Regions from separate parts of the Rhodococcus sp. G6(2025) genome, predicted to be linked through region 3. Evidence: riboswitches for the same ligand, from Rfam matches in the RefSeq annotation. Region 3 holds a riboswitch; each other region holds the start of a gene.
What was found. Region 3 has a riboswitch for glycine ahead of gcvP (aminomethyl-transferring glycine dehydrogenase). Riboswitches for the same ligand answer to the same signal wherever they lie in the genome.
Positions count from the first base shown of each region.

Region 1: linked by a shared signal. The riboswitch ahead of gcvP (aminomethyl-transferring glycine dehydrogenase) and the one ahead of gcvP (aminomethyl-transferring glycine dehydrogenase) in region 3 are both predicted to bind glycine.
Region 2: linked by a shared signal. The riboswitch ahead of ACLIVD_RS33325 (DUF5058 family protein) and the one ahead of gcvP (aminomethyl-transferring glycine dehydrogenase) in region 3 are both predicted to bind glycine.

Region 1 covers NZ_CP179750.1:7,198,115-7,209,530, forward strand. The annotation lists gene lpdA (dihydrolipoyl dehydrogenase) at 1-153, opposite strand, end outside; gene lipA (lipoyl synthase) at 188-1,117, opposite strand; glycine riboswitch at 1,402-1,493, shown strand; gene gcvP (aminomethyl-transferring glycine dehydrogenase) at 1,616-4,570, shown strand; gene gcvT (glycine cleavage system aminomethyltransferase GcvT) at 4,567-5,682, shown strand; gene gcvH (glycine cleavage system protein GcvH) at 5,720-6,124, shown strand; gene glyA (serine hydroxymethyltransferase) at 6,121-7,389, shown strand; gene ACLIVD_RS33360 (L-serine ammonia-lyase) at 7,393-8,775, shown strand; gene ACLIVD_RS33365 (carboxyl transferase domain-containing protein) at 8,844-10,352, opposite strand; gene ACLIVD_RS33370 (CaiB/BaiF CoA transferase family protein) at 10,352-11,416, opposite strand, start outside.
Region 2 covers NZ_CP179750.1:7,190,218-7,198,008, forward strand. The annotation lists gene ACLIVD_RS33305 (response regulator) at 1-1,796, opposite strand, end outside; gene ACLIVD_RS33310 (MFS transporter) at 1,993-3,348, shown strand; gene ACLIVD_RS33315 (amidohydrolase) at 3,418-4,641, opposite strand; gene ACLIVD_RS33320 (hypothetical protein) at 4,693-5,430, opposite strand; gene ACLIVD_RS33325 (DUF5058 family protein) at 5,460-6,188, opposite strand; glycine riboswitch at 6,276-6,376, opposite strand; glycine riboswitch at 6,380-6,471, opposite strand; gene lpdA (dihydrolipoyl dehydrogenase) at 6,677-7,791, opposite strand, start outside.
Region 3 covers NZ_CP179750.1:5,096,461-5,107,876, forward strand. The annotation lists gene ACLIVD_RS23370 (substrate-binding domain-containing protein) at 1-50, shown strand, start outside; gene ACLIVD_RS23375 (metallophosphoesterase) at 47-1,201, shown strand; gene gcvP (aminomethyl-transferring glycine dehydrogenase) at 1,247-4,099, opposite strand; glycine riboswitch at 4,274-4,397, opposite strand; gene ACLIVD_RS23385 (MerR family transcriptional regulator) at 4,467-5,087, opposite strand; gene ACLIVD_RS23390 (bifunctional nuclease family protein) at 5,372-5,845, opposite strand; gene ftsR (transcriptional regulator FtsR) at 5,988-6,728, opposite strand; gene garA (glycogen accumulation regulator GarA) at 6,725-7,225, opposite strand; gene gcvH (glycine cleavage system protein GcvH) at 7,545-7,949, opposite strand; gene ACLIVD_RS23410 (DUF881 domain-containing protein) at 7,992-8,738, opposite strand; gene ACLIVD_RS23415 (small basic family protein) at 8,746-9,108, opposite strand; gene ACLIVD_RS23420 (DUF881 domain-containing protein) at 9,141-10,004, opposite strand; gene ACLIVD_RS23425 (CDP-alcohol phosphatidyltransferase family protein) at 10,004-10,627, opposite strand; gene ACLIVD_RS23430 (SMP-30/gluconolactonase/LRE family protein) at 10,743-11,416, opposite strand, start outside.

The sequences.
Region 1 (11,416 bases), 2.1 Mb from region 3:
CGTCGGAATGCACCCCTGATGCAGGCAGGTGCCGCCCAGTTCGTTCTCCTCGACGAGGATGACCGAACGGCCCAGTTCGGCCGAGCGGATGGCGGCCGCGTAGCCGCCGGAACCGCCGCCGAGGATGACGACATCTGCAGATCGGTGGGACATGGGAACTCCTTGCTGGAACGGAAGAGGGTGGGGTTCAGTGAACTGCGGTTGCGGCGACGGCCTCCGCGTGGAGGCGGCCGGCCCGATAGGAGGAGCGCACGAGCGGACCGGACAGGACGCCGAGGAAGCCGATCTCGCGGGCGATCCCGTCGAGCATGACGAACTCGTCCGGCGTCGCCCACCGTGCCACCGGATGGTGCCGGGCCGACGGCCGCAGATACTGCGTGATCGTGATCAACTGGCAGCCGGCCGCGTGCAGGTCCCGGAGGGCCTGAATCACCTCGTCCGTGGTCTCCCCCATCCCGAGGATCAGGTTCGACTTGGTGATCAGGCCGTCCTCCCGAGCCCGTGTGATCACCTCGAGGGACCGCTCGTACGTGAAGGCAGGGCGGATACGACGGAATATCCGGGGAACAGTCTCCACATTGTGCGCGAGTACTTCCGGGCGGGTGTCGAACACCTTGCGTAGTTGCGCGGCATCGGCGTTGAAATCGGGGATCAGCAGTTCGACGCCAGTGCCCGGGCACAGTTCGTGAATCTGCCGGACCGTCTCCGCGTACAGCCAGGCGCCGCCGTCCCACAGATCGTCGCGGGCAACCCCGGTGACGGTGGCGTACCGAAGGCCCATGGTCTGCACCGACTCGGCGACCCTCCTGGGTTCGCCCCGGTCGAGTGCGGCGGGGCGGCCTGTGTCGATCTGGCAGAAGTCGCACCGCCGGGTGCACTGGCTTCCGCCGATGAGGAAGGTCGCCTCTCGGTCCTCCCAGCATTCGAAGATGTTGGGACATCCCGCTTCCTGGCACACGGTGTGCAGGTTCTCGCGTTCGACGAGGGCGGCGAGGTCCCGGTATTCGGGGCCTGTCCGCATCTGCACCTTCATCCACGACGGTTTGCGTTCGACCGGGGTCTGAGCGTTGCGGACTTCGAGGCGGAGCAGTCGGCGGCCGTCAGGCTGTGCAGTCATGTGGGGAACTCCTAGGGCCGGTCGAAACCGGTCGGTATGCGTCGTCGGACCCGCGCGGTGGACAGCGCGGAACCGGGGCAGGCGATTGGGGAGAGCGAGCACACTTCGACAACCGTTGCGGCTGCGGGCATCTGGGCTCTCATCGTCCGGCGTGTGCGGTCACGTCGGAGCGAAGATGCATCGAGGATGCCAAACGACGAGGACTTTTGGCAACACCGTCGGTCCAAGGAGACAAACCCGCGGCGTCTGTGTACTGTTTGGCCAATCACAACTGAAGACGCCGTTGACGCGCAGCGGGAGAACCTCCGTTTCGGAGGCGCCGTAGGAGCAACTTCCTCCCCGGGAATCTCTCAGGCCCCAGTACCGCAGCGCAGAGGCAACTCTGGAGAAAGTATCGGCCGTAAAGCCGGAACTTACCGAAGGTGAAGAGCACGCCGTAGTTGCGGTGCGCCCAAACTCTCAGGTTTCAGGACAGAGCGGGGAGGTGCCCCCTTGTCGATGTCCGGTGCGGTCCGGACTCAACGAAACCGGAGTCACCTCGTGCCAGCAGAACCCCGCACCGCCACCCACGGCGTGCCCCTCACCAGCGACTTTCCGTCCCGCCACATCGGTCCTGATGCTTCCGCGTCGCGGCGGATGCTCGACGCCCTCGGTTACGACAGTCTCGCGAACCTGATCGACAGCGCGGTGCCGGACCAGATCCGCAGCTCACAGCCCTTGAATCTGCCCGCGGCGCGGTCCGAGCAGCAAGTTCTCACCGATCTGCGGGCACTGTCGGAGCACAACGAGATCCGCGTCCAGATGATCGGCCTCGGGTACTCCGACACCATCACGCCCGCGGTGTTGCGGCGGAACATGCTCGAGTCCCCCGCCTGGTACACCGCCTACACGCCGTACCAGCCGGAGATCTCCCAGGGCCGGCTGGAGGCGCTGCTGACGTTCCAGACCGTCATCGAGGATCTCACCGCCCTTCCCCTGGCCGGCGCGTCGCTGCTCGACGAGGCGACCGCCGTGATGGAGGCGGTGCTGCTGATGCGGCGGGCGAACAAGTCGAAGTCCGCCACCAACCGCGTCGTCCTCGACGCAGACTGCCTGCCGCAGACGCTGGCCGTCGTCCGGGGACGAGCGAAGGCGGTGGGCATCGAGGTGGTGGTCGCGGAACTGTCCGGGGAACTGCCCGACGGTGACATGTTCGGGGTGGTCTTCCAGGCGCCCGGTGCGAGCGGCGCGGTGCGCGACCTGGCTCCGATGATCGCCGCGGCGAAGGCGCGCGGCGCGCTGACCACGGTCGCGGCGGACCTGCTGTCGCTGACGATCCTGACGCCGCCCGGCGAGCAGGGCGCCGACATCGCCGTCGGGTCGGCGCAGCGTTTCGGTGTGCCCCTGTTCTTCGGCGGACCGCACGCCGGCTACATGGCCGTGCGCGGCGGGCTCGAGCGCATGCTGCCCGGCCGTCTCGTCGGAGTGTCCGTCGACGTCGACGGGAAGACCGCCTACCGGCTGGCACTGCAGACCCGCGAACAGCACATCCGGCGTGACAAGGCGACCAGCAACATCTGCACGGCGCAGGCACTGCTTGCGAACGTCGCCGCGATGTACGCCGCCTACCACGGTCCGGAAGGGCTGCGCGCCATCGCAAATAGGGTGCACGACCACGCGACGACCATCGCCGGAAGCCTGCGCGCCGCCGGTCACACAATCGTCCACGACAGCTTCTTCGACACGGTTCTCGTGCGGGTCCCGGCGGGTGCCGGGGCGATCGTGGAGTCGGCCGATCGGGACGGCATCAACCTCCGCCTCGTCGACGCCGATCACGTTGCGATCGCCTGCGACGAGTGCACCACCGACGACATCGTCCGGCGGGTGGTCGCCGTGTTCGGTGCGCAGCCGACGACCGTCGCGGCGGCCGAACTGCCTTCGGCACTCGCCAGGACGTCGAACTACCTGCAGCACCCTGTGTTCCACGATCACCGCTCGGAAACCGCGATGCTCCGCTTCCTGCGCACACTGTCGGACAAGGACCTCGCGCTCGACCGCACTATGATCCCGCTCGGATCGTGCACGATGAAACTCAACTCCGCTGTCGAGATGGAACCCATCAGCTGGCCCGGGTTCGCGTCCATCCACCCGTACGCCCCGGTCGCGCAGACGGCCGGCTACCTCGAGCTCGTCGCCGACCTGGAACGCTGGCTCGGCGAGATCACCGGCTACGACCGGGTCTCGTTGCAGCCCAACGCCGGATCCCAGGGTGAGCTGGCCGGGCTGCTCGCGATCCACGGCTATCACGAATCCCGCGGCGACTTCGGACGCAACGTCTGCCTCATCCCCCAGTCCGCGCACGGCACCAACGCGGCGTCCGCGGTTCTCGCGGGCATGAAGGTCGTCGTCGTCGCGACCGCGGAGAACGGCAACATCGACGTGGGCGACCTACGCGCGAAGATCGCGGCGCACGAGGGCGCGGTGGCCGCCATCATGCTGACCTACCCGTCCACACACGGCGTGTACGAGAGCGACGTGCGGACGGTCTGCGATCTGGTGCACGAGGCCGGCGGCCAGGTGTACGTCGACGGCGCGAACCTCAATGCGCTGGTCGGCCTCGCACAGCCAGGTAAGTTCGGCGGCGACGTGTCACACCTGAACCTGCACAAGACGTTCTGCATCCCGCACGGCGGCGGTGGTCCCGGTGTCGGGCCTGTCGCGGTGCGCGAGCATCTGGCGCCGTTCCTGCCCGGTAATCCGCTGGGCGGCGACGACCTCGGCACCCCGGTGTCGGCGGCCAACTACGGATCGGCCGGCATCCTGCCCATCACGTGGGCGTACATCGCACTCATGGGACCGGACGGGCTGACGAGCGCCACCGAAACCGCGGTTCTCGCAGCCAATTACGTCGCCCGGTCGCTGGATCGGCATTTCCCGGTCCTCTACACGGGCCCGTCCGGTCTGGTGGCACACGAGTGCATCCTCGACCTCCGGCCCATCACCAAGTTGACCGGCGTCACCGCCGAGGATGTCGCGAAGCGATTGATCGACTACGGCTTCCACGCGCCCACCCTGTCGTTCCCCGTCAACGGCACCCTGATGGTCGAGCCGACCGAGTCCGAGGATCTGGCCGAACTCGACCGCTTCATCGAGGCGATGGTGTCGATCCGCCGCGAGATCGACCTGGTCGGCGATGGCGTGTGGCCGCTCGAGCGCAGCCCACTGCGTCAGGCCCCGCACACCGCCGAACAGGTGACCGCGGACGAATGGGACCTGCCCTACCCCCGCCACCTCGCCGCCTACCCCGTCGCGTCGCTTCGCGCCGCCAAGTACTGGCCCCCGGTGCGTCGCATCGACGGCGTCCACGGCGACCGCAACCTCGTCTGCTCGTGCCCGGCGCCCGAGGCCTTCGAGAACACCACCGACATCGACACTTCGGCCATCGCCGAGACCCCCGAGGAGGCCTTCGCATGACCCTCACCACGACGCCCGCGTCCCCGCTGCTCGGCGAGCACGGCGCGCTGGGAGCCCATTTCACCGACTTCGCGGGCTGGCAGATGCCGCTGAAGTACGACAGCGAACTCGCCGAGCACCACGCCGTCCGCAAGACCGCCGGACTGTTCGACCTCTCGCACATGGGCGAGATCGCGGTCACCGGACCCGAATCCGGAGCGGTCCTGGATTATGCTCTGGCCGGCGAACTCTCGAAGATCGGCGTCGGCAGAGCCAAGTACTCCCTCCTGTGCAATGCGGACGGCGGAGTCATCGACGATCTGGTCGTCTACCGTCTCGCCAACGAGCATTTCCTCGTGGTGGCCAATGCGGCCAACGCGCCGACGGTGCACCGCGAACTGGCGGCACGCGTCGAGGGTTTCTCCGCGAACGTCGACGATCAGTCCGCGGAGACCGCACTGATCGCGGTGCAGGGACCGGCCGCGCAGGGCATCGTGCAGTCCCTCGTTCCCGCCGAGCAGGTCGACACTGTGGCGGAGTTGAAGTACTACGCGGTCGCGCGCGCGGTGGTCGCCGGCATCGACGTCCTCCTCGCCCGTACTGGGTACACCGGGGAGGACGGCTTCGAGCTGTACGTGCCGAACGAGCTGTCCGTACAGTTGTGGCGCGCATTGCTCGACGCCACCACGACCCGCGGCGGCGTCCCCGCCGGCCTCGCCTGCCGCGACACCCTCCGCCTCGAGGCCGGAATGGCGCTGTACGGCCACGAACTGAACCTCGGCACGAATCCGTACGAGGCCGGGCTCGGCAAGGTGGTCCGGCTGAACAAGGAATTCGTCGGCCGCGATGCCCTGCAGAAGTTGTCGGATCAGTCCCCGCAGCGGGTGCTCGTCGGCCTCGCCGGAAGCGGCCGCCGGGCCGCCCGTGCCGAGTACACCGTGTTGGACGCGTCCGGCGGATCGGCGGTCGGCACCATCACGTCCGGGGCGTTGTCCCCGACGCTCGGGCATCCGATCGCGCTCGCCTTCGTGGACGTCGCGTTCCGCGAACCGGGCACCGAACTCACCGTGGACATCCGCGGCAAGAAGGAACCGTTCGTGGTCACGCCGTCGCCGTTCTACCGCCGCTCCTGAGCCGTTCCCACCCACTTCAGCCCCGAAAGGGTCACACATGTCTTCGCACGCCTTCCCTGACGACCGCAGCTACACCGACGATCACGAGTGGGTCCTGATCGAGCCGGGCGCCACGCTCCCCGACGAGCCGGTCCGCGTCGGCATCACGTCGGTCGCCGTCAACTCGCTCGGCGAGCTGGTCTTCGTCGACCTGCCGGAGGTCGGTGCGACCATCGTCGCCGGCGAATCGTGCGGCGAGGTCGAATCCACCAAGACCGTGTCCGAGCTGTATCCGCCGGTGAGCGGCCGGGTCACCCTGATCAACACCGCCGCCGTCGACGACCCGGGACTGGTCACCTCCGACCCCTACGGCGAGGGCTGGCTGTTCGCCGTCCAGCCTTCCGCCGCCGGCGAACTCCTCACCGCGGCCGAGTATGCCGAGAAGAACGGGGTGCAGGCATGAGCGTCCTGAACCGCGACCTCGCGGATTTCGACCCGGACGTCGCCGCACTGATCGGCAAGGAGCTGGGGCGCCAGCGCACCGGCCTCGAGATGATCGCGTCGGAGAACCACGCACCGCTTTCGGTGATGCAGGCGCAGGGGTCCGTGCTGACCAACAAATACGCCGAGGGGTACCCGGGCAGGCGCTACTACGGCGGCTGCGAGCACGTCGACACGATCGAGCAGCTCGCGATCGACCGCGTCAAGTCGCTGTTTGCCGCCGAATACGCTAACGTGCAACCGCATTCCGGCGCCACCGCGAACGCGTCGGTGATGCACGCGCTGATCGAGCCGGGCGACACGATCCTCGGACTATCCCTCGCCGACGGCGGCCACCTCACGCACGGCATGCGCCTCAACTTCTCCGGCAAGCTCTACAACGTCGCCGCCTACGGGGTGTCCGAGCAGGACTACCGCATCGACATGGACGAGGTGGCGAAGGCGGCACGCGAGCACCGGCCGCAACTGATCATCGCCGGCTGGTCCGCCTACCCCCGGCACCTGGACTTCGCCCGCTTCCGGGAAATCGCCGACGAGGTCGGCGCATACCTGATGGTCGACATGGCCCACTTCGCGGGTCTGGTCGCCACCGGATTCCACCCGTCCCCCGTCCCGCACGCACACGTCGTCACGTCGACGACGCACAAAACCCTCGGCGGACCCCGCGGCGGCATCATCCTGACCAACGACGCCGCCATCGCGAAGAAGATCAACTCCGCGGTGTTCCCCGGCCAGCAGGGCGGCCCACTGGAACACGTGATCGCAGGCAAGGCAACGGCATTCAAGATGGCGGCCGAACCCGACTTCGCGGAGCGTCAGGAACGCTGCCTCGACGGTGCGAAGGTCCTCGCCGAACGGCTCAGCCGACCCGACGTCAAGGAAGCCGGAATCAGCGTCCTCACCGGCGGCACGGACGTGCACCTCGTCCTCGTCGACCTGCGGGATGCCGCCATCGACGGGCAGCAGGCCGAGGACCGCCTCGATGCGATCGGAATCACCGTCAACCGCAACGCCGTCCCGTTCGATCCGCGGCCGCCGATGGTGACGTCCGGTCTGCGCATCGGCACCCCGGCACTCGCCGCCCGCGGCTTCGGCCGCGACGACTTCGTGACGGTCGCCGACCTCATCGCCCAAGCTCTCACCGCAGCGGACGGCGCCGACACGACAAGACTCGCCGCCGAAGTGCGGGCACTGGCCGACAAGTACCCGCTCTACCCGGGCTTGTAACTCGTGACGATCAGTGTGTTCGACCTGTTCTCGGTCGGTATCGGACCCTCGAGTTCGCATACGGTCGGGCCGATGCGGGCGGCGGGCACGTTCGTCGACGACCTCGACACACTCGGCCTTCTCGGGGACGTCGCCGGTGTCCGTGTCGATCTGTACGGATCGCTCGCGGCCACCGGCGCCGGCCACGGCACCATGTCGGCGATCCTCCTCGGCCTCGAGGGGTATCGGCCCGAAACCATCGCCACGGAGGAGATGGAGACGCGACTCGACGAGGTGCGGGCGAGTCGGCGGATCCGTCTCGGCGGGACGGTCGACATCCCGCTCGCCGAAGACGAGATGGTGTTGCACCCGTTGACGGTCCTGGACTTTCACCCCAACGGCATGACCCTCACCGCCACCAGCGTGACCGGCCGTGAACTGCACGCGCAGACGTACTATTCGATCGGCGGCGGATTCGTCGTCACCGGCGCCGAACCGGAGCTGCCCGTCGCCGCGGGCGCGAATTCGCTGTCGTTCGGGTCGGCGCGCGAGTTGCTCGACCTCAGCGAGCACTACGGGCTCACGATCAGCGAGGTCATGCTCGAGCACGAACGCGCCCTCCGGCCCGAGCCGGCGGTCCGGGCGCGGCTCCTGCACATCCGGGACGTGATGGTCGAGTGCCAGCACCGCGGAATCAGCCGGGACGGGTACCTGCCCGGCAGTCTGCGGGTACGCCGCCGCGCCCGCGGCTGGTACGAGCGGCTGAATCTGGAGGATCCGGGTCGTGATCCCGCGTTCGCCGAGGACTGGGTGAATCTGGTGGCCCTCGCCGTCAACGAGGAGAACGCCTCCGGCGGACGCATCGTCACCGCCCCCACCAACGGGGCGGCCGGCATCATCCCGGCGGTCCTGCATTACGCGCTGCACTACACCCCCGCCGGGAAGGCGGACCCGGACGGAACGTCGGTGCGATTCCTGTTGGCGGCAGGCGCAATCGGATCCCTGTACAAGGAACGGGCCTCGATCTCCGGGGCCGAGGTGGGCTGTCAGGGCGAGGTGGGTTCCGCGGCGTCCATGGCCGCCGCCGGGCTCGCCGAGATCCTCGGCGGCAGCCCGGAGCAGGTGGAGAACTCGGCGGAGATCGCGATGGAACACAGTCTCGGTCTCACCTGTGATCCCATCGGCGGCCTGGTGCAGATTCCGTGCATCGAGCGCAACGCCATTTCGGCGGGCAAGGCGATCAACGCCGCCCGGATGGCTCTGCGCGGCGACGGCACCCACCGGGTCAGCCTGGATCAGGTGATCGAGACGATGCGGGCCACCGGCGCCGACATGAGCTCGAAGTACAAGGAGACCTCCACCGGCGGTCTCGCGGTGAACGTGTCGGTGAATCTCGTCGAATGCTGACGTTAGTCCGCGCGGACCAGTGAATGGACGCGGTGCCGGGGATCCGATCGGGATCCCCGGCACCGCGGTCACGCATGTGCGGGCTGCAACAGACCGATCCGGTCGAATCGCTCCGCACGGTCGGAGAGTCGCTGGGTGGTGTCTGCCGCATCGAGGAGCGACAGTTCGCGGTGGAGTACCGCACCCACCCGGGTGCAGAACGCCGTGGATTCGTCTGCCGCGTCCGGGAATTCGGGGATCACCTCGTCCACGATGCCGCTCGCGAGGAGATCGGACGACCGGATTCCCTGCCGGGCGGCCATGTCCGGAGCGTGCGCGATGTCGTGGTGCAGGATCGCGCTCGCACCTTCGGGTGGCAGGGGTGAGAGCCAGCCGTGCTGGGCCGCGAGCACCCGGTCGGCCGGGATCAACGCGAGCGCGCCGCCGCCGGTGCCCTGCCCGAGCAGTAGGGAGATGGTGGGGACGTCGAGCGAGACCATGTCGGCGATGCAGCGCGCGATCTCACCGGCCAGACCGCCTTCCTCCGCCTCCTTCGACAATGCCGCGCCCGCGGTGTCGATGACCGTCACCAACGGCAGGTTCAGTTCCGCCGCCAGCCGCATTCCCCGGCGGGCTTCCCGCAGAGCGCCCGGGCCGAGCGGCGACCGCGTGGTCTGCCCTCGACGGTCCTGGCCGAGCAGGACGCACGGCATATCACCGAACCGGACGAGGGCGAGGATCAAGCCCGGATCGACCTCACCCTGACCGGTTCCGTTGAGCGGAAGAACATCCGACGCGGAGTGGAACATCACCTCCCGCACCCCCGGCCGGTCCTCGCGGCGCGAGGCGACCACCGAATCCCAGGCGGGGACGTCCGGCAGACTCTCGTGGACGGGGGCGTCCGCGAGCGACGGCCGGCCACCACGGCCGGAGGTGATGATGCGCAGCGCGCGGTCGACGATCTCGGCGAGCTGATCCGGCGGCCGCACCGCGTCGATGAGTCCGTGCGCGTGCAGGTTCTCGGCGGTCTGGACGCCCGCCGGGAACGGCGACTCGTACAGCGCCTCGAACACGCGCGGTCCGAGGAAGCCGACGAGCGCTCCCGGTTCAGCGATGGTGACGTGCCCCAGCGACCCCCAGGATGCGAAGACACCGCCAGTCGTGGGGCTTCGCAGGTAGACGAGGTACGGCAGGTGCGCCTCCTTGTGCTTGATCACCGCCGCCGTGATCTTGACCATCTGCAGGAACGCGGTCGTTCCCTCCTGCATTCGCGTGCCACCGGACGTGGGCAGGGCGAGCAGCGGAAGGCGTTCGCGCGTGGCGCGTCGGATCGCGGCGACGAGACGCTCGCCTGCGGCCACTCCGATGGAGCCGCCGAGAAAGCCGAATTCGCAGACGAGGATTGCCGTTCGGCGGCCGCGGATGGTGGCCACTCCGGTCAGCACCGCCTCGTCGAGGCCGGTCTTCTCCTGTGCGCGAAGAAGTTCGTCGGCGTACTCGGAGTCCGCCGCGACCTGGATCGGGGGCGTGTCCCAGGACTCCCACGTGCCGGCGTCGACTACGAGGTCGAGCAGTTCGGGAGCGGTCAGGCGAGCCATCAGCTGCACTCTTTCAGCCACGACATCACGGTGTCGTTGTCCGCGCCGAGGACCGGTGGTGCGGTGTGCCGGGTCTCGGTGACCTCGGTGCCGTCCGGTTCGAAGAACCGCAGGGGCGGGCCGGGCAGCGTGATGTTGCCGAGTGTGCGGTGGTCGACGTCGACGAGCAGTCCCTGCGACTTGGTCTGCTCCCATTCGTAGACTTCGGAGATCGTCCGGACGCGTCCCGCGGGCACTCCGATGCGGTCGAGTTCGACGAGAAGTTCGTCGCTGGTGTACGCGCCGAACGCGTCCTCGACCAGTTCCAGGACCTGCTTGTGGTTCTCGACGCGTTCGGGATTCGTGGCCATTCCGGGGGTTTCCGGATCGAGGTGGAAGCCCGCGCAGAACCGCTTCCACAGTCCTTCGCTGCCGACCGAGATCTGGACGGCGCCGTCGGCGGTGCGGAACAGCCCGTAGGGCGAGATCGACGGATGGTGGTTGCCCTGCGCCTCACCGACCTCGCCGGCGACGGTCCACTTCGTCCCTTGGAAGGCGTGCACGCCGACGACGCTGGCCAGCAACGACGTTCGTACGACGCGGCCCCGTCCGGTGCGCTCACGTTCCTGCAGGGCGGCGACGACGCCGAACGCCCCGTACATGCCGGCGAGCAGGTCCGCGATCGGCACGCCGACGCGCTGGACGTCGTCGGGATTGGGGCCGGTCAGCGACATCAGTCCGGCCTCGCCCTGCGCGATCTGGTCGTACCCCGCGCGTCCGCCTTCGGGTCCGTCGTGACCGAAACCGCTGATGGACAGGACGACCAGGCGCGGGTTCAGCTCCGCGAGCCGTTCGGTGGTGAATCCCAACCGGTCGAGGACGCCGGTGCGGAAGTTCTCCATGAGGACGTCGGCGCGCCGGACGAGGGATTCGAGGGTGGCCCGTCCGTCTTCGGCCTTGAGGTCGAGGGTGATCGACTTCTTGTTCCGATTCGCGGACAGGAAGTACGTCGATTCCCGCTTGGCGTCAGCAGGGTTCACGAAGGGCGGCCCCCATCCGCGGGTGTCGTCGCCGCCGTGCGGGGT
Region 2 (7,791 bases), 2.1 Mb from region 3:
TCGGCGAACGGTTCCCGCTGGTCGATGTCGCCGAAGGACGTCACCGCGCCGACGGGTCGGTCGTCTGCCCGCGGGGTCACGCCGTCCGGCGCCGGGACCCGCGGTAGGCGGACGGTGAAGGTGCTGCCCCGGCCCGGTGCGCTGTCGAGATCGACGGAACCACCGAGTGCAGCGGCGAAATCGGCCACCAGGGAAAGCCCGATGCCGACGCCGCCTGATCCGCCGGCCTCGACGCGATAGAACCTGTCGAATACGCGTTCCCGTTCTTCGGCGGGAATGCCCACACCCGTGTCGGTCACGCTGAGCACCAGCCGGCCGGCGTCCTGGCGGAGCGCCACGGATACGGATCCGGACCGGGTGTACTTGACCGCGTTCGACACGAGGTTCAGCACGATCTTCACCCACATCTCGCGGTCCACTTCGACCGGACCGGCGCCTTCGTCGATGTCGGCCCGGAGCGCGAGTCCGGCCTGCACGGCGGCGGAATCGAACATGCTCACGCATTCGGCGGTCAACCGGCCGACATCGGTCGGCTCCGGGCGGGGCAGCAGCTGGCCGGCTTCCGCCTTGGACAGATCGAGAAGGTCGTCGACGAGCTGCTGTAGCCGGACCGCTGCCCGGTGCGCGGCCGCGATCGCGTCACGCTGATCTGCGGGCGACTCGTCCCCGGTCCGCTCTCGCAGAGTCTCGAGGGGGCCCAGCAGCAAGGTCAACGGGGTACGGAACTCGTGACTGACGTTCTGGAAGAACCGCGTCTTCGCCGCGTCCAGTTCCGCCAGCGCAGCCGCGCGGTCCCGTTCGAACTCGTAGGCCAGAGCGTCCGAGATCAGCGTCGACACCTTCGCCGTCACCAACTCGGCGAAGCCCCGATACGCGTCGTCGAACGCGCGATACGGACTGATCCCGAGCACGAGCACACCCACCGGCTCCGCGTGACCCGTCACGATCAACGGACACAGCCGCACCTCCGTCACCGCCTTCGACCCGGCGGACTCGAACTCGCCCGGCACCCGGACACGGTGGCTGGTGACGTCGGTCGCCGGGATCCGGGCGGGCCTGAACTCGCCGTCGTCGTCCACTCCGACGGCACCGACGAGCACGAGGTCGTCGGCGGCGTCGTCGCCCGAGCCGCCGGCGACCTCCCGGCGGAGGTAGATCGCGGCCAGCGGAACGTCTTGTCCGCTGTCGCCGAGAACCCGCACGACCGCACGGCAGGCGTCGACGAGCGGATCGTCGCCGCCCGCGGTGGATACCGTGCCCAGTTGCCGCAGCGTCTCCAGTCGCCGCTCCCCGAGCACGGTCGCGGTCACGTCGGTCGTCGCCACAAAGATGCCGGCGACGTTCCCGTCCTCGTCCTGCACCGGACTGTAGGAGAACGTCCAGTACGTCTCCTCGAGGTACCCGTGCCGCAGCAGGTACAGCGGCTGATTCTCCGTGTAGGTCGCCGCGCCGCCCGACATCACCTGCTCGGCGAGCGGTCCCACCTCGTCCCAGATCTCCGCCCAGCACTGCGCCCCGGGTTCGCCGATCGCGGCGGGATACTTGGCGCCGAGGACCCGGGTGTACGGGTCGTTGAAGATCTGCACGAGCTCAGGACCCCACCAGAGCAACATCGGGACCTCGGAGGGCAGCACCGTGCGTACCGCCGCCCGCAACTCGACAGACCAGGTCTCGACCGGGCCCAGCGGCGTGGCCGCCCACTCGGTGCGGCGTAGCCGCTCCCGTGTCTCGCCCGGCCCGGCGAACAACCGCTCCGCCGACCAGGAATTACCGAAACCCGAGCCAGTCACATCCATGGACCTTTCGCCCACTGCCGGTCGCCCGGACCCTTCCAGTTGTCAACAGAGAAATCATGGCCCAGTACCGCGTGCAACCGCCACTTCTGTATTCCGACATTCGGAAGCGAAGTTGGAAACGAGTGACCCGTCCGCCACGGTAGGTGAGTCGTGAGCCACATCACAGCCCACCTCCGAGGAAGAACAGGTCCCGCGCATGCAATTCGACCTACGCGAACGCATCGACAACAGCCCGATGACGCGCTACCAATGGGGCGCCATCGCCATCTGCGGTCTACTCAACGTGCTCGACGGCTTCGACGTCCTCGTCATGGCGTTCACCGCCCAGTCGGTATCGCAGGAGTGGGATCTGTCCGGCTCGGTCGTCGGCCTCCTGCTCAGCGCCGGACTGTTCGGCATGGCCGCGGGATCGCTGTTCCTGGCGCCGTGGGCTGACACCATCGGCCGCCGCGCCATGATCCTGCTGTGCCTGGCACTCGCGTCGACGGGCATGCTGCTGTCGGCGGTCAGCCAGAACGCGATGCAACTCGGCCTGCTCCGCGCCCTCACCGGCGTCGGCATCGGCGGAATCCTCGCCAGCAGCAACGTCATCGCCAGTGAGTACGCGTCGAACCGCTGGCGCGGGCTCGCGGTGAGTCTCAACTCCACCGGCTACGCCGTCGGCGCCACCCTCGGCGGGATCATCGCCGTCGTCCTGCAGAACTCGCTCGGCTGGCGCTCGGTGTTCCTGTTCGGCGGACTGTGCACGGCGGCCATCATCCCCGTCGTCTACGCCCGGCTCCCCGAATCGATCGACTTCCTGCTCGTCCGGCGACCGGCCAACGCACTCGACCGGATCAATGCCTTCGCCCAGCGGGTCGGTCAGCCGCGACTCAACGAGCTGCCCGCACCGCGTGCCGCCGCCACCGCCGACGCCGGATTCGCGATGCGCGTCCTGCTGTCACCGCAGCGCCGCCGCAGCACACTCCTGGTGTGGTTCGCATTCTTCATGGCGATGTTCGGCTTCTACTTCGTCACCAGCTGGACCCCGAAACTGCTGGTCGAGGCGGGCATGTCCGCGAACCAGGGCGTCACCGGCGGAGTGCTCCTCAACCTCGGCGGCATCTTCGGCGCCACCCTGCTCGGGGCGCTGTCCGCACGTTTCGCCCTGAAGCGTGTGCTCATCGCCTACATGGCGATCGCGGGCGTACTGCTCGTCGTCTTCGTTCCCGCCACCGCGTCCATCGTCATCGCGTTCGGGCTCGGCGCCCTGATCGGCGTCTTCGCCAACGGCTGCATCGCCGGGCTGTACGCGATCACGCCGTCGGTCTACTCGCCCGCCGTCCGGGCCACCGGCGTCGGCTGGGGCATCGGCATCGGCCGCGTCGGCGCCATCGCGTCCCCGATCGTCGCGGGCGCCCTCCTCGACCGCGACTGGTCGCCCACCCAGCTGTACATCCTCGTGGCCGTGTCCTTCGTCCTCGCCGGACTCGCCGTGTCGCGACTGCGGTTCGAGAAGACCGGCGTGGACGCCGGGGACGCCACCGCGGATGCGCCGCTGACCACCCACTGAGGCGGCTCCGCCACCCGTGCGCCTTTCTGGTTGCTGGAACAACCAGAAAGGCGCACGGGCCCGGAGGGCCTAGATCCCGACCTTCGACAGGATCGCCGTCATCGCCGCCTGGACGCCGGTGGACAGGGTGGGTTCCGCGACGGGGGCGAAGAACGGTGAGTGGTTCACCGGCACAGGCTTTCCGCTCTCGAGGGTCTCCGCGGTGTGGCCACCGAACATCCAGAACACCGACGGCACACCGATCGCCTCGGCGAGCAGACCGAAGTCCTCCGAGCCCATCATCGGAGACGACGGCGTGACGTTGTTCTCGCCCAGCACTTTCTGCAGCTCGGCGACGAGTTCGGCGGTGGCGTCGGGATCGTTGTAGTTGCGCGGGAACGTGTACAGCTCCTCGATCAGCGGCTTCGGCGCCCCGGACGCGGCGGCCTCGGCGTAGATGATGCGGCGCAGCGCGGCATTGACCTGCTCACGCACCTCGGGGTCGAGGGTGCGCACGTTGATCGTGAACTCGGCCCGGTCCGCGATGATGTTCTCCTTCAGCCCCGCATGGAACGTCGCAACCGTGACGACCGCCGGCTTCAGGGGGTGCACTTCGCGGGACACAATGGTCTGGATTCGGTTGATCATGTTGACGCCCTGGATGATCGGGTCGATCGAATCCTGCGGCTGGGAGCCGTGTGAACCCTGGCCGTAGACGGTGACCTTCAGCGAATCGGCCATGGCCATCGCGTCGCCGCTCGTGACGTGCACGGTGCCGGCCAACATCGGCCCGACGTGCTGCCCGAAAACGATCTCCGGCTTGGGTGCCCGGTCCCACAGGCCGTCCTCGACCATCGCCTTCGCCCCGGCGGCCGTTTCCTCGCCGGGCTGGAAGAGGAACACGATCGTTCCGGCCCACGCCTCCCGCGCGCCTGCGAGCAGTTCGGCGACGGTGAGCAGGGTGGCCACGTGTGTGTCGTGGCCGCAGCCGTGCATCACCGGCACCTCGGTGCCGTCGTCGAGGTGTCCGGTGGCGGCGCTGGCGTAGTCGACGCCGGTGTCTTCCGCGATCGGCAGCCCATCGGAATCGGCGCGGAAGGCCACCGTGGGGCCCTCACCGTTGGTCAGGACACCGACCACTCCGGTGCCGCCGCAGACGAACGTGTCGATCCCGAGGGCGACGAGGGAACTCTGGATCAGCTCGGCGGTCTTGTGTTCCTGCATGGACAGTTCCGGGTGCGCGTGCAGGTGGTAGTAGAGGTCGTGCATCTTCGTCCGCAGCTCGTCGGTGAGCGCGATCGGCAGGTCGGTCATGGAGCCTTCTTTCGAATCAGGTGAAGGTGAGATATCTCCGCGTATCGATTCTTACTCGATGGTCGCGAGCTCGGCCGGGCTCTGGTCGTTCTTGTTCCGCAGGAACCAGGCGAGGACCGCCGTCACGATCACCGCGATGGCGGTGGACGACAGCGCGAGGCTCGGCATCGCCGGAACCACGACGAACGTGACGACCGCGGCCACCAGCAGCGCGACCACCGTGGCCCGGGGCTGCTTCATCGACACGATCGCCTGCACGAGGACCGCCCCCAGGACCGAGGGAAGGATGTAGGAACGGGTGACGGTCACGATGTCGGAGGGAATCACGCTGATCAGCCAGGTGCCGAGCAGCCCCACGAACACAGCCAGGGACACGAGGTGCACCATCGCGGCGCCGCAGATCGCCAGGACCGCAGCCAGTTCGGCCCGCTTGGTTCCCGGTTTGGCTCCGATGTTCGTCTGCGCGATCAGCGCGGCCGGCAACAGCTTGTTCGCGATGTTGCCGATCATGAACGCCTGGTACATCGCGGCCGGGCCGAGGATGGGGAAATAGGTCAGGGGTTCGACCAGCCAGATGATGAAGAATGTCCCGGCCACCGCGGCGAACGCGGTCCACAACTGGCCTGCGGTGACGTCCACCTCACCCGAGAACACCAGGTACAGGGGCGCACCGATCGACAGGAGCAGCCCCACGATCATCGTGATACGACCCCAGCGGGACGTCGTCTTGTCGAACTCGGCGAGTTCACGCGCGCCGGTGGACACCGTTACGGCTTCGTCGGTAGTCATCGAAAAGTCCTTTCCGTGCGTGTCGTGAATCAGGAGGTGACCAGGTAGGTGACGGTGAGGGCGACGAGGATCGAAATACCCAGCCCCCATTCACGGAGCCAGCCCTTGCCGGACGTCCGGGCCACGAACAGGCAGATCCCCATTGCGACCGCGGAGGCGGCGAACGCAACGATGTGATAGCTGGACTTCGTGAGTTCCTGGAAGCCCAGCGACGCGAACGCGCCGATCAGGGCCGCGGACGGAACGACCGCCATCAACGCCGGATTCACCGTGCGGATCTTCGCGTCACCCCGCTTGAGCAGCGGGGTGAGGACGAGCGCGGACAGCATCCACATCACGCCGCCGATGCTCATCGCGAAGAATGCGACGACGAAGACGTTCTGGGTGTAGGTGTCGGTACCGAGTTTCGCGCCCATGGAGTCGGCGGCGATGCTGGCCGCGGACACGTCGTACGCGGCGGAACCGATCAGGCCGATGCGGGCCAGGACGGCGGGCGTGCCGAAGAGGGCGAGCAGGGCGATCGCCACGAGGCAGACCGCCAGGGACGGTCCGATCGCCGAGACGGCGCCGGAGCGGAACGAGACTTTCATGTCTTCCGGCGACATGTCCGCGACGGGTGCCACCTTGCGGACCGCGGTCATGTAGATCGCCGACTGCACGACGATGACGACGAAGATGCCGGCAACGGCCACCCAGAGAACAGGCGAGTTGGCGACAGCCATGATGTCCGTGGATGCCCCACTAGCAGTCACATTCATGGATCTCCCAGGGAGAGTGAGCAACCGGTGAACCGATTGCTCGAGCGATGTGAGGGTGATCCGGTGGATCACCTCGGCTGACACCCGCTCTGTTCCGTAACCTGAGAGTTTGGAGACACACTCGTGCGAGTGGTCATCGTGCCCCGTCGGTGAACGTGCCGTTACAGCCGACACGCTGCTCTCCAGAGTTCCCGACCCTGACTGTCCTGGTGCCTGAGAGTTTGTGGGTACTTGCTCCTTCGGCGCCCGGGACACGGTCCCGGAACTCTCCAGCCAGGTTCATAGGGAGAAACCATCGAGATGGTTCCGAATCGAACTGACTCGAGACGTACTGTTCCGCAGACGTATTACGAAAGCATGACTTCACCGTTCCGGCGTGTTAACTCACAACAGTTCCTGGTCGGAAATCGCCAGTGCGCGTTCGCATGCCGAACACCCCATGTGAGTGGCAAAGCGTGCGCCAGCACACTTTGCCACTCACATGGGGGTCAGCCGTGGACGTGGAGTGGCTTGCCGGCCACTGCCATCAGTGCCTCGCCGAGCGCCTCGCCCTGCGTGGGGTGGGCGTGCACGAACTTCGCCGCCTGCGCGGCGTCGACCTCGAAGTTGTAGAGCAGCTGCGCCTCACCGATCAGCTCACCGACTCGGTCGCCGACCATGTGCACGCCGACGACGACCCCGGTCGGCGCCACCACGAGTTTGACCGCCCCCGACGTCTTGAGGATCTGGCTCTTGCCGTTGCCGGCGAGGTCGTAGGTGACGGTCTCGACGTTCTCGCCGAACTTCTCCCGGGCCGCGGTCTCGGTCAACCCGACGGACGCGACCTCGGGGTGGGAGTAGGTGACCCGCGGGATGCCGGTCTCGTCGATGACCTCCGGACGGAGCCCGGCGATTTCCTCCGCCACGAAGATGCCCTGCTGGAACCCGCGGTGGGCCAGCTGGAGCCCGGGGACGATGTCGCCGACCGCGAAGACGTTCGGGACCGTGGTGCGCAGTCGATCACTGGTCACCACGAAGCCCTTGTCGAGCATCACTCCGGTCTCCTCGTACCCCATGGACGCGGTGTTGGGTCCGCGCCCCACTGCGACCAGCACGACGTCGGCGTCGAGTACGTCGCCGGAGTCGAGGGTGACCGACACCGCGTCCTCGTCCTGCGTCACCTCCGTCACCCGCACACCTGTCTTCGCGGCGATCTTGCGGCGGCGGAATGCCCGCTCGAGGTACTTGGAGATCGTCTCGTCCTCGTTCGGCACCAGCCGTGGCATCGCCTCGACGATCGTCACCGACGCGCCGAACGACGCCCAGACACTGGCGAATTCGACGCCGATGACGCCGCCGCCCAGGATGATCGCCTTCTTGGGGACCAACGGCAACACGAGAGCCTGGTCGCTGGTGACGACCCGGCCACCGATGCCGATGCCGGGCAGCGTCTTCGGCGACGACCCCGTTGCCAGGACGACGGCGCCGCCCGTGATCAGCTCGTCGTCGACCTCCACTCCGTTGGGTCCGACCAACCGGCCGCGGCCGTTGACGACGGTGATGCCGTACGAGTCGACGAGGCCCTGCAGTCCCTTGTGCAGTCGGGTGACGATGGTGTTCTGGT
Region 3 (11,416 bases):
CCTCGGACGGAGCGGCACTGCCGACCGCGATCAGCAAGTTGCTGTCGTGACGAGGCTCCTGGTCTTCGCGGTCTTCCTCGCACTCGTCACATGGTGGCTCCATCGGCGACTCGTGCGGGCCACCGGGCTGGGCCGGCCCTGGTCGGTGGTCGTCGACGTGACCCTCGTGGTCCTGTGGGTTCTCGCGGTCATCGGCGTCGGCAGCGGCGAAGCCTTCGATCCGGGATGGGCGCGTCCCCCGGGATGGGTGGGCTGGGTGTGGCTCGGCGCTATGTTCTATCTGGTGCTCGGGCTTCTCCTGGTCGCGTTGGCGTCGCTGCTGACGCGGCTGTTCGGCCGCCTGCGCGGCACCGGGAACGACGAACAGGTCGATCTGTCGCGGCGGCGAAGCCTGCGCATCGCCACCGCCGTCGTGGTGGTGGGTGCCGTCGGCGCCGCCGGCTACGGGGTGTCGGAGGCCGCCCGGCCACGGATCGTGCGGGTTCGGGTGCCGCTGAAGCGTCTGCCCGCCGAGTTCGACGGTGTGCGTGTGGCGCTCGTGTCCGACCTTCACGTCGGCCCGGCGCGGGGAGTGGATTTCACCCGGCGGGTCGTCGACCTGGTGAACGCGCAGCAGCCGGATCTCGTCGCGATCGCGGGCGATCTGGTCGACGGGACCGTCGCCAAGGTGTCGCCCGATCTGCAACCGCTCGGCGACCTCGAGGCCCCGCTCGGGGTGTTCGGTGTCAGCGGCAATCACGAGTTCTACGCCGACGACGGTGGTCGCTGGCTGGATGTGTGGGACCGGCTGGGCATCCGGACGCTGCGCAACGAGCGCGCGACGATCACCCGGGGCGGCGCCACCCTCGACGTCGCGGGCATCCACGACTATTCCTCGCCGGCCCCGTACGAACCCGACCTTCCGGCCGCGCTCGCCGGACGCGACCCGTCGACGTTCGTCGTGCTGCTCGCGCACGAACCGCGGCAGGCACTGGAAGCGTCCGACCTCGGTGTCGACCTGCAACTGTCGGGGCACACGCACGGCGGGCAGATGTGGCCGCTGCGTTATCTGGTGCCGCTGCAGCAGCCGTCGGTGACGGGACTGGACCGCATCGGAAACACCGTCCTCTACACGACCCGCGGTGTGGGCACGTGGGGTCCGCCCGTGCGGGTGGGCGCCCCACCGGAGATCACGATCCTCGAGCTGGTGCGCGAGGACTGAGCGAGCGATGCCCGCCCCGCGTGAGCGGGACGGGCATCGGCTGTGTCAGGCGTCTTCGAATGCGGAGATCGGCGGGCAGGAGCACACGAGATTGCGGTCGCCGTGTGCACCGTCGATGCGCCGCACCGCCGGCCACACCTTCGGCCGTGCCTTGCCTCGGGGGAACACCGCTGTCTCACGGGTGTAGGGGTGGTTCCACTCCGCGACCAGGCAACCGGACGTATGCGGGGCACCGCGCAGCGGGTTGTCGTCCACCGGCCACTCCCCCGCGCCCACGCGGTCGATCTCGGCGCGGATCGCGATCATCGCCTCGCAGAAGGCGTCGATCTCTTCGAGGTTCTCGCTCTCGGTGGGCTCCACCATCAGGGTGCCCGCCACCGGGAAGCTCATCGTCGGTGCGTGGAAACCGTAGTCGGCGAGGCGCTTTGCGACGTCGTCCACGGTCACACCGGTGTCCTTGGTGATCGGCCGGAGGTCGAGGATGCACTCGTGTGCCACCATTCCCCCCTCGCCGGTGTAGAGGACCGGGAAGTACTCGTCCAGGCGGCGCGCGATGTAGTTGGCCGAGGCGATGGCGGTCAGGCTTGCGCGGCGCAGCCCGACGGCGCCCATCATCCGGATGTACGCCCACGTGATCGGGAGGATCGACGCACTGCCGTAGGGGGCCGCGGAGATCGGTCCGGCTGTGCCGAGTTCCGGTGCGAGCGGATGTCCGGGCAGGAACGGCGTGAGGTGGGACCGCACACCGATCGGACCGACGCCGGGGCCACCGCCACCGTGCGGGATGCAGAACGTCTTGTGCAGGTTGAGGTGGCTCACGTCGCCGCCGAACCGGCCGGGACGGGCCAGGCCGACCAGGGCGTTGAGGTTGGCGCCGTCGACGTACACCTGGCCGCCGGCGTCGTGGACGGCGGCGCAGATGTCGGCGATCTCGTGCTCGTACACACCGTGTGTGGACGGGTAGGTGATCATGATCGCCGCGAGGCGCTCGGCATGGTCGGCGATCTTCGCCCGCAGGTCGTCCAGATCCACGTCACCGTTCGGGCGGCAGGCGACGACCTCGACGCGCATCCCGGCCATGACCGCGGATGCGGCGTTGGTGCCGTGGGCGCTCGACGGGATGAGGCAGGTGTCGCGGTGGTCGTCTCCGCGGCTGAGGTGGTAGTTACGGATCGCGAGCAGCCCCGCGTACTCGCCCTGGCTACCGGCATTCGGCTGCAGGCTGACCGCGTCGTAGCCGGTGACGGCCACGAGCCAGTTCTCGAGGTCCTTGATGATGCGGAGGATTCCCGGTGTGTCCCCGGTCGGCGCGAACGGGTGCAGTCCGGCGAACGCGGGCCAGGTGATCGCTTCCATCTCGGCGGTGGCATTGAGCTTCATCGTGCACGAACCGAGGGGGATCATGCTGCGGTCGAGTGCGATGTCCTTGTCGGACAACGCCCGCAGGTAGCGCAGCATCGCCGTCTCGGTGCGATACCGGGTGAACGCCTCGTGCTGCAAGTAGTCGGATCCGCGGAGCTGCGCGTCGGGGACGGACGTGCCCGCTTCCTCGGTCACGGCGCCTTCGCCGCCGAACGCCGCCAGCACCTGGGCGACGTCGTCGGCAGTGGTGGCCTCGTCACACGCGATGGCGACGTGATCCGCGTCGACGAACCGCAGGTTGATGCCGGCGTCCTTCGCCTTCGCCACCACGTCCGCGGCTCGGCCGGCGACTCGAACGAGGATCGTGTCGAAGAAGTGCTCGTGGACGACGACAGCCCCGGTCCTGCGGAGCGCGGCGGCCAGGGAGTGCGCCGTGTTCGCCACGCGCAGGGCGATCGCCTTCAGTCCCTCGGCGCCGTGGTAGCTGGCGTACATGGCCGCCAGAATCGCCAGCAGCACCTGAGCGGTGCAGATATTCGACGTCGCCTTCTCGCGGCGAATGTGCTGCTCGCGGGTCTGCAGCGCCAGCCGGTACGCCTTGTCACCGTCGGCATCGACGGAGACGCCCACCAGACGGCCGGGGAGCTGACGTGCATGCTTGGTGTGCACGGCGAGGTAACCGGCGTGCGGGCCACCGAAGCCCATGGGGACACCGAACCGCTGGGTGGTGCCGAAGCAGGCGTCGGCCCCGATCTCGCCGGGCGGGGTGAGGAGCGTGAGTGCCAGCAGATCCGCCCCGACCGCGACCAGTGCGCCGCGCTCGTGGGCGGCGGCGATCACGTCGGTGTAGTCGACGATGCGGCCGGACCCGCCAGGCATCTGCGCGAGGACGCCGAAGAAGTCACCGTCCGGAAGGCCGGCGGACAGGTCGGCCACCACGATCTCGATGCCGAGCGGCTCGGCCCGGGTCTCGACGACGGCCAGCGTCTGCGGGAACAGGTCGGCGTCGACGACGAACCGCGGGGACTTGCTCTTGCTCGCCCGGCGCAGCAGCGTCATCGCCTCGGCGGCGGCGGTGGCTTCGTCGAGCATCGACGAGTTGGCGACCTCCATGCCGGTCAGGTCGGCGACCATCGTCTGGAAGTTGAGGAGCGCTTCGAGGCGGCCCTGGCTGATCTCGGGCTGGTACGGCGTGTAGGCCGTGTACCAGGCCGGGTTCTCGATGATGTTCCGGATCAGCACCGGCGGGGTGAGGGTGTCGTAGTAGCCGAGACCGATCATGGACGTCGCCACGGTGTTCTGCGCGGCGAGTGCGGACAGTTCGGCGAGCGCTTCGTGCTCGGACACCGGTGCAGGCAGCGCGTCGAGGCCGTCGGCGATGCCGCCCGTCACCCCGTCCAGGATGACGGCGGGGACGGCCTTCGACGCGAGGTCGTCGAGCGAATCGGCTCCGACCAGTTCGAGAATGTGCGCGAGTTCCGCAGCGTTCGGGCCGACATGACGATCGGCGAATGTACGGCTTCCAGCGTCGATCACGACAACTCCCAAGCAGTTCGGAGGATCAGGACACGCCCCGCGTAGCGGAACGTCCCTCCCCCTCTGTCGCCTGCTCGAATCGAGCGCCTGAGAGATTCGGTACCGTCGTTCGGGTGTGAAGACGGCCCTTTCCCCGTGGGCGGGTGGGTGCTCCCACCGCTTTCCAGAGACGTCGGAGCCCGCACGGTCCTGTCTGCCTGAGAGATTGACGGGGAGGTGTTGCTCCTTCGGCGCCCGAACTCCCGCACACACGATGTTTCTGTGCTTGCGGTGCCCGGAACTCTCCCGCACGGCGTCGACGCACCGCCAGTCTATGTCACGGCTGCAGATGGCGGCGCAGGCAGCGCCGCGCTCCGATGGATGCGGGCTAGCCCGTCTTGCGGCTCGCGCGGTTCTTGCGCCGCGACGCCAGTTCGTCCTCGGGGCTCTGTTCGCTCTCGCCGCCATCGGCGCGCTCGGCCGGGAAATCGGCGATGGTGCCGGTCAGTTCGCGCATCGCACCGCTCACCGCGATACCGAAGACACCCTGCCCGCCCTGGAGCAGATCGACGACCTCTTCGGGGGACGTGCACTCGTAGACCGTGGTCCCATCCGAGAAAAGTGTGATCTTGGCCAAGTCCCGCACTCCGCGCTTACGGAGGTGGTCGACGGCCACTCGGATGTTCTGCAAGGATATTCCGGTGTCGAGCAGACGCTTGACGATCTTGAGGACGAGGATGTCTTTGAACGAGTACAGCCGTTGGCTGCCCGAACCTGCTGCGCCACGAATGGACGGCACGACGAGCGACGTGCGAGCCCAGTAATCGAGCTGCCGGTAGGTGATTCCCGCGATCTGGCAGGCGATGGGGACGCGGTATCCGACGAGGTCGTCGGGCACGGAATCGTCCGGGAAGAGGCCCGGTTGGATCTCCTCGGAGCTGAATTCGGACTCGGCAACGTTGTCGCCGGGCGCAAGATTCAGCGCATTCTCCTGCGGCCGATCTCCCACTGACTACTCCCTCTCGCATGTTGCACTGAACCCGACGATCAGTGCGCCTGTGACGCGCGTCGCCAGTGCCCGCGGCACAGCCACAGCACATCGAGCGGCGCAAGCGCCACCAGTGACATCGAGCAAGTCCGTACCCTGAACCTACTCAGCGTACGCCCGATACAATCTGCAGGGCAGAAAATCACTGCACTGAACGCTATGACTCCGAAGAGACGGGGTCAACGCAACGCGCCGGAGGAACCTCAACCGTTACTCCGCGCCCGAGGCTTTTCCGACGGCGCAAACTAGCCGTCGGTTGCCTTGAAATCGTCCGGCGACACGGACTCGAGGAATTCCTTGAACTTCTCGACCTCGTCCTCGCGCTCGTCGGGCATAACCAGACCGGCCTCCGTGAGTACCGCTTCCTCGGCGAAGATCGGCACCCCGATTCGCAGTGCGATGGCGATGGAGTCGGACGGGCGGGCCGAGACGCGGGTGTTCTGGTCGAACACGAGGTCGGCATAGAACGTGCCCTCGCGCAGGTCCACGATGCGAACTTCCTTCAGGGTGCGACCGAAGGCTTCGATCAGGTTCTTGATGAGATCGTGGGTCAGCGGACGCGCAGGCTCGACGCCCTGCTGTTCGAGTGCGATCGCGGTGGCCTCGGTCTGGCCGATCCAGATGGGCAGGTACCGCTCGCCGTCGGTTTCACGCAACAGCAGAACAGGTTGACTTTGGGGTTGCTCGACACGAACTCCGATCACGTGCATTTCGCTCATCGCGTCTGCCTCCACCCTGCAATGGTCCGTCCGCGGCACACAATGCCGTACCAGGATTCTATTCGATTCGTGTCTGCTCTTCGACCGTACAGCCGTTCGAGCGCAGCGTCGTTGGGAAGTGGGGACGGTCGGCGAGTTCACCTCACCGATCGAGCGCACCCCGGACTGCCGACTTCACCAGGCAGGTGTGCAACGTCAGAGACAGGGCGGCCAGTTCGCGCACCATCTCCTCGGCGCGATCACGGGCGCCGGCGTCGCGGCCCTTGGCGACAGGCCCGGCGATCTGCGCGACCAGCCCGGCCTCGCGGTCGGCCGCCAGCTTGAACGCCCTCAGGTGCCGCACCTCGAGTCCGAACTCGGACATCGCCCTCGCGGTGCGCGCCAGTGTCACCGCGTCCTCGTCGAAGAATCCCGCCGGCCCGGGAACGACCAGGCCTCCGCGGGTCAGTTCGCCGAGGAACTTCTCGTCGATCCCTGCCCGGGCGATCAGATCGTCGCGGCTGATCCGCACCTCGCGGTCGGTGAGGAACTCCTCCGGGGACACCTCGCCCGGGGCCACCGTGAGCGCGCGCGGCCGGCGCGGCGAAGAATCGCCTGCGCCGACCGTGGCCACACCTCTGTCGATGGCCTCGAGCTGCTCCTTGATGACCTTCAGCGGCAGATACTGATCGCGCTGCGCAGTGAGGACGTAGCGCAGTCGTTCACAGTCGGCGATCGAGAATCGCCGATACCCCGAGGGAGTGCGCTGGGGGCTGATGAGACCCTCGGCTTCGAGGAATCGGATCTTCGAGATCGTCACATCAGGAAAATCGGGGCGGAGTCGATCCAGCACGGAGCCGATCGACATCCCCGATTGCGCCTGCTGCTGCCGCACCGCGGTCATTGGCTACCCGCACCAGCTGACGTCTCACCGATCTGCGAGCCACCGGCAGCGGTCCGGGGTCCGGTCAGGAAGACCAGTCGGAACTTGCCGATCTGGACCTCGTCACCGTTCGCCAGGACAGCCGAGTCGACCGGCTCCCGGTTGACGTAGGTGCCGTTGAGGCTGCCGACGTCGACCACCTGGAACTCGTCGTCCTCCTGACGGAACTCCGCATGACGACGGCTGACGGTCACGTCGTCGAGGAAGATGTCGCTGTCGGGATGCCGTCCCGCGGACGTCGTCGGCTGGTCGAGCAGGAAGCGCGACCCTGCGTTCGGTCCACGCTTGACGACGAGCAGAGCAGAGCCTGCGGGCAGTCCCTCCACACCCGACACCGGAGCTTCCGGAGCCTGGGTTGCCGAGGAGTTGTCGAGCTCATTGAGAAAGTCCGCGCGGAAGACCGACGTGGTTTCCGCCGGCGTCTCCCCATAGACCGCGTCGTTGCCGTTCTCGCTCACCGTTTCTCCTCCTAGTTCGATCATCCAGCAAGATTCGCTGGACTACGCAATGCCACTCGGTACTACATAATTCGGTTCCCGTGCACATTAACTTCTGTGCAAACTCCCACGATCACATTCAAACTACGGACCTGCGCCCCGACACGGCACATGCGTTCAACATCGACCGTACCCTGCGCACGCCGGTGCGTGTAGTGAGACAGGCCGCCAGCACATTACGAACCGGTATTCCGACAGCGGATTTTTCCGGCAACCCGGTTTCCGGGCTGTCGGCACCTTCCGAAACCATCCGATTACCGCCTCGCGTGTTCTCGGGAAATTATCCTGCCGTGATGTCTGCATAGCCGGCGGCGTCCAGCATTTCGGCCAGTGCCGCGTCGAGGGTCGCCTCGTCGTCGACACCGAGGTCCACCAGCCACCCCTGCCCGTAGGGCGCGGAGTTCACGAGTTCCGGGTTGCCGTCCAGATCGGCATTGGCGGCAACGACTTTCGCCGTCAGCGGGGCGAAGATGTCGGAGACGCTCTTGGTGGATTCCACCTCGCCGAACGATTCGCCCGCCGTCACGGCCTCGTCGACCGCCGGAAGCTGGACGAACACGACGTCGCCGAGCTGGGACTGCGCGAAATCGGTGATGCCGACGCGTACCGTCGTGGGCCCCGTCCGCTCGACCCACTCGTGTTCGGCGGTGTACCGACGATCGGCGGGAATTTCGAGCTCACTCACAGTGGCTTCCTTTCGATGGCAATCCGCGGGCGGATGCGAAGATCAATTTCCGGGCTGAGCGTATTGGCGAGGTTTCGCCTCCCGCAAGGCGGCGATCGTGACCTGCTGCGATTGTTCGATCGTCAGCTGTCCGCCGCTGCGCGCGACCGTGTCGACCACCCCGCCGGGAATGTTCAGGGCCGCCGCCAGAGTCGGCGGATCACCGATGGCGACCACGCCGTAGGGGGCGTTCACCTTCCGGCCGTCCACCGACACGCCGCCGGCCGAACCGGACACCCAGGAGTCGACGCCGATCCGGATGGGCGGGCCGTCCGCACCCTGGATCTGGACGGCTTCGGCACCGGCGGCACGCAATTCCTGCACGAGGTCGAGCAGGACCTCGGAGCCGACTCCCTTGTTGGGGTCGGTGATGCGCATCGTCACCCCGGGACCGGTGGCCGGTGCGCTGCCGACCTGGATCGACAGCGCCGTCAACCGGGCCTGCGCCTCGTCGAGCGCCGCTCCGGAACTGCCGCTCTGTTGCAACGTTGCCAAGGTCTGTTCCAGCGATGCGATCTCCTGCCGCAGGGCAGCCTCCCGCTGGTTCAGCGTGTCCAGGACGACCAGGAGATCGGCCGGGCTCGCCGAGTCGAGGGTGTCACCGGACCCGGTGTTCTTCACCTGCGTGACGATCGCGATTCCCAGCCCGCCGAGCAGGAGCGCGGCCAGCAGCGCGAAGACGACGTGCGATCGCTGCGACGTCGCCGGTTCGTTCCCGTGCAGTTCGTGTCTGCCCTCGTGTCCGCTCACGCCGCGCTCACGCCCCGAACAGACGTCGCCGGAGGGCGGCCGCGTTGCCGAAGATGCGGATGCCCAGCACGACGACGATCGCGGTGGACAGCTGGGTTCCGACACCGAGTTGGTCACCGAGCCACACGATCAGGGCGGCCACCAGGACGTTGAACACGAACGAGACGACGAACACCTTCGAGTCGAAGATCTCGTCGAGGTACGCGCGCAGTCCGCCGAACACCGCGTCGAGCGCGGCGACGACGGCGATGGGCAGGTAGGGCTGCACGGCGTCGGGCACTTGCGGGCTGAACACCACGCCCAGCACGATACCCACGATCAGGGCGAGCACCCCGTAGATCGCGGATCCGCCCTTCAGTGCTGCCTTCATTCGTGTGACTCCTCCATTCGACTCCGCCGTTGTCATCGTGTTCCCACTTCCCGGGCTGCCCGCACTTCCCGCGCCGGGGCGGCGGGCAAGTGGAGATCGTCGGCCTCCGCCACCGCGAAGCCGATGCCGTACAGCTGCGCCACGCTGGACATCCGCAGATAGGCGTCGCTCACCACGAATCCGGTCTGCATCGGTCCCTGCGGGCCGATCGCGGAGACCACGTACGGCGAGAACACCGGCTGGTTGTCCACGAGCATCGCGCCACCCGCCTGGCGGATCGTCACCGACGGGCCGATCCGCACGTCGCCGACCGCGATGGCCTCGGCGCCGCTCGCCCACAGCGAATTGACGACCGACTGGAGGTCGCGGTCGAGCACCACGGCCTTCCCCCCGACACTGCGCTGGGACGAGTCGGAGAGGTTGGGCTTGGCTGCGGGGTCCGTCAACGTCACGGTCAGGCCGGGACCGTGCACGGCCTCGACTCCGGCATCCCCCTCGAGGCCGCGAAGCTCGTCGAGCAGTGCCGCGCCTCGGGCGTCGCCGGCCAGCGCGGTGGCGCGCGCGTCGTCGGTCTGTGTCGACAGCGTGTCCCGGGTGGCGGCGAGGGCGCCCGCCCGATCCTCTGCGTCCTGCACCTTGCTCAGGAGTTCGGACCGCACCTGCTCGGTGCCGGGGATGCGTTCGGTGGCCTGGCGGTAGGCGACCGACAGCACGAGCCCGACGAGCAGCGCGCCGATCGCGATCCACACCTGCTGACCGACCCGTGTCTGCCGTGAATGTCCCTGTTCACGATCCTCGGCCGCACCCTCGTACCCGGGGTCCAGATGATCGTTCATCAGGGACTGCAGCAGGGACGGCACCGGATTCCTGCGGATTCCGGAATCTGTCCGTTTCATCACTGGACCTCGTGTTCGTCGCCGCCCGGTCCTCGCACGGGAACGGTGCGCGCGACGGTCAGCGCGTTCACGGTGTAGAGCAGCCCGGTCCACACGTAGAGCACCGTGCCCCAGATCAGGAGCGCCGCGCCGAGCGGCTGCGCCACGGTCGCGATGCTCCAGTCACCGTGCGCCGCGAGGGTCATCGGCAGCGCGAACATCAGCAGGAAGGTGGCACCCTTGCCGAGGTACATCACGTCGGGGGGCGGCAGACCGCGCCGTCGGTAGATGATCAGCGTCAGCGCGAGAACGGCGTCGCGGCCGATCAGGATCGCCGCGACCCACCACGGGATGAACCCGCGCAGGACGAACGTCACCAGCGTCGTGACGACGTAGAGGCGATCGACGAAGGGGTCGAGCAGCGCACCCAGCTTCGACGACTGGTCGAGGATCCGCGCCAGCTTGCCGTCGAGCCAGTCGGTGAAGCCGCTGATCATGAGGATCGCGAGTGCCCACCCGTCGGAGTGGGTGACGAGCAGCAGGTACACGAACAGCGGCACGCCGAGGAGTCGAACCACGCTCAGGAGGTTCGGGACGGTCACGATCCGGTCCGACCGCACAGTGTCCCGGTCCACCGAATTCACCAAAATCTCCCCAGCGTCGAGTGCGGACCTGTTTTCGGGCGCTCGTCGCACCGCTCTCGCCACTCTTCCACAACCGGGATGGTGTTCAGTCGATCGTCCCGTCCGTCCGGCCGTGTCACTCGCCCCGCGCAACGTCCGGTCGCGGTGGGGCCGGGACGCGCGCGACGGCGTCCGCGGTCAGACTTCCCAGGTACAGCCACCCGTCGTGCTCCCGCACACCTGTGACGGGGGAATAGCTGCCCTTGCCTCCGCGCAGGCTGTGCACGATCTCGCCGCGGTGATCGAGGGCGATCACCCAGCCGGCGTGCTCCGGATTCGGCTGCACGGCCTCCGGCAGATTCGCCGCGACGATGCGCAGCGTGGGATAGGGCGCGAGCAGGTCGAGCAAGCGCATCCGCGGGCTGTAGAGCGCCACCCAGAACAGGCCGTCCCGTGTCTGGGACGTCATGTTGTCCGGTATGCCGGGCAGATTCGCGGCCCACACCGACGCCGCACCCTGCGACGGGCCGGTCAGGTCGACGCGGGAGATCTGGTACGAGCCGGTCTCGGCGACGAGGACGAAAGATTCGTCCGAGGCCAGTCCCACACCGTTGGCGAACTGCAGTCCCTCGGCGAGGAGGTCGGTCTCCCCCGTCCGCGGGTCCAGACGCAGCAGACGGCCGGTCCCGCGGTGCTCGAGAAGGTCGTAGCGGTGGTCGGCGATCGTGAAGTGCGCCGAGGAGTCGGTGAAGTACACGATGCCGTCCCGGCCGACCGCCGAGTTGTTGCACGCCACGAGTGGGCGCCCGG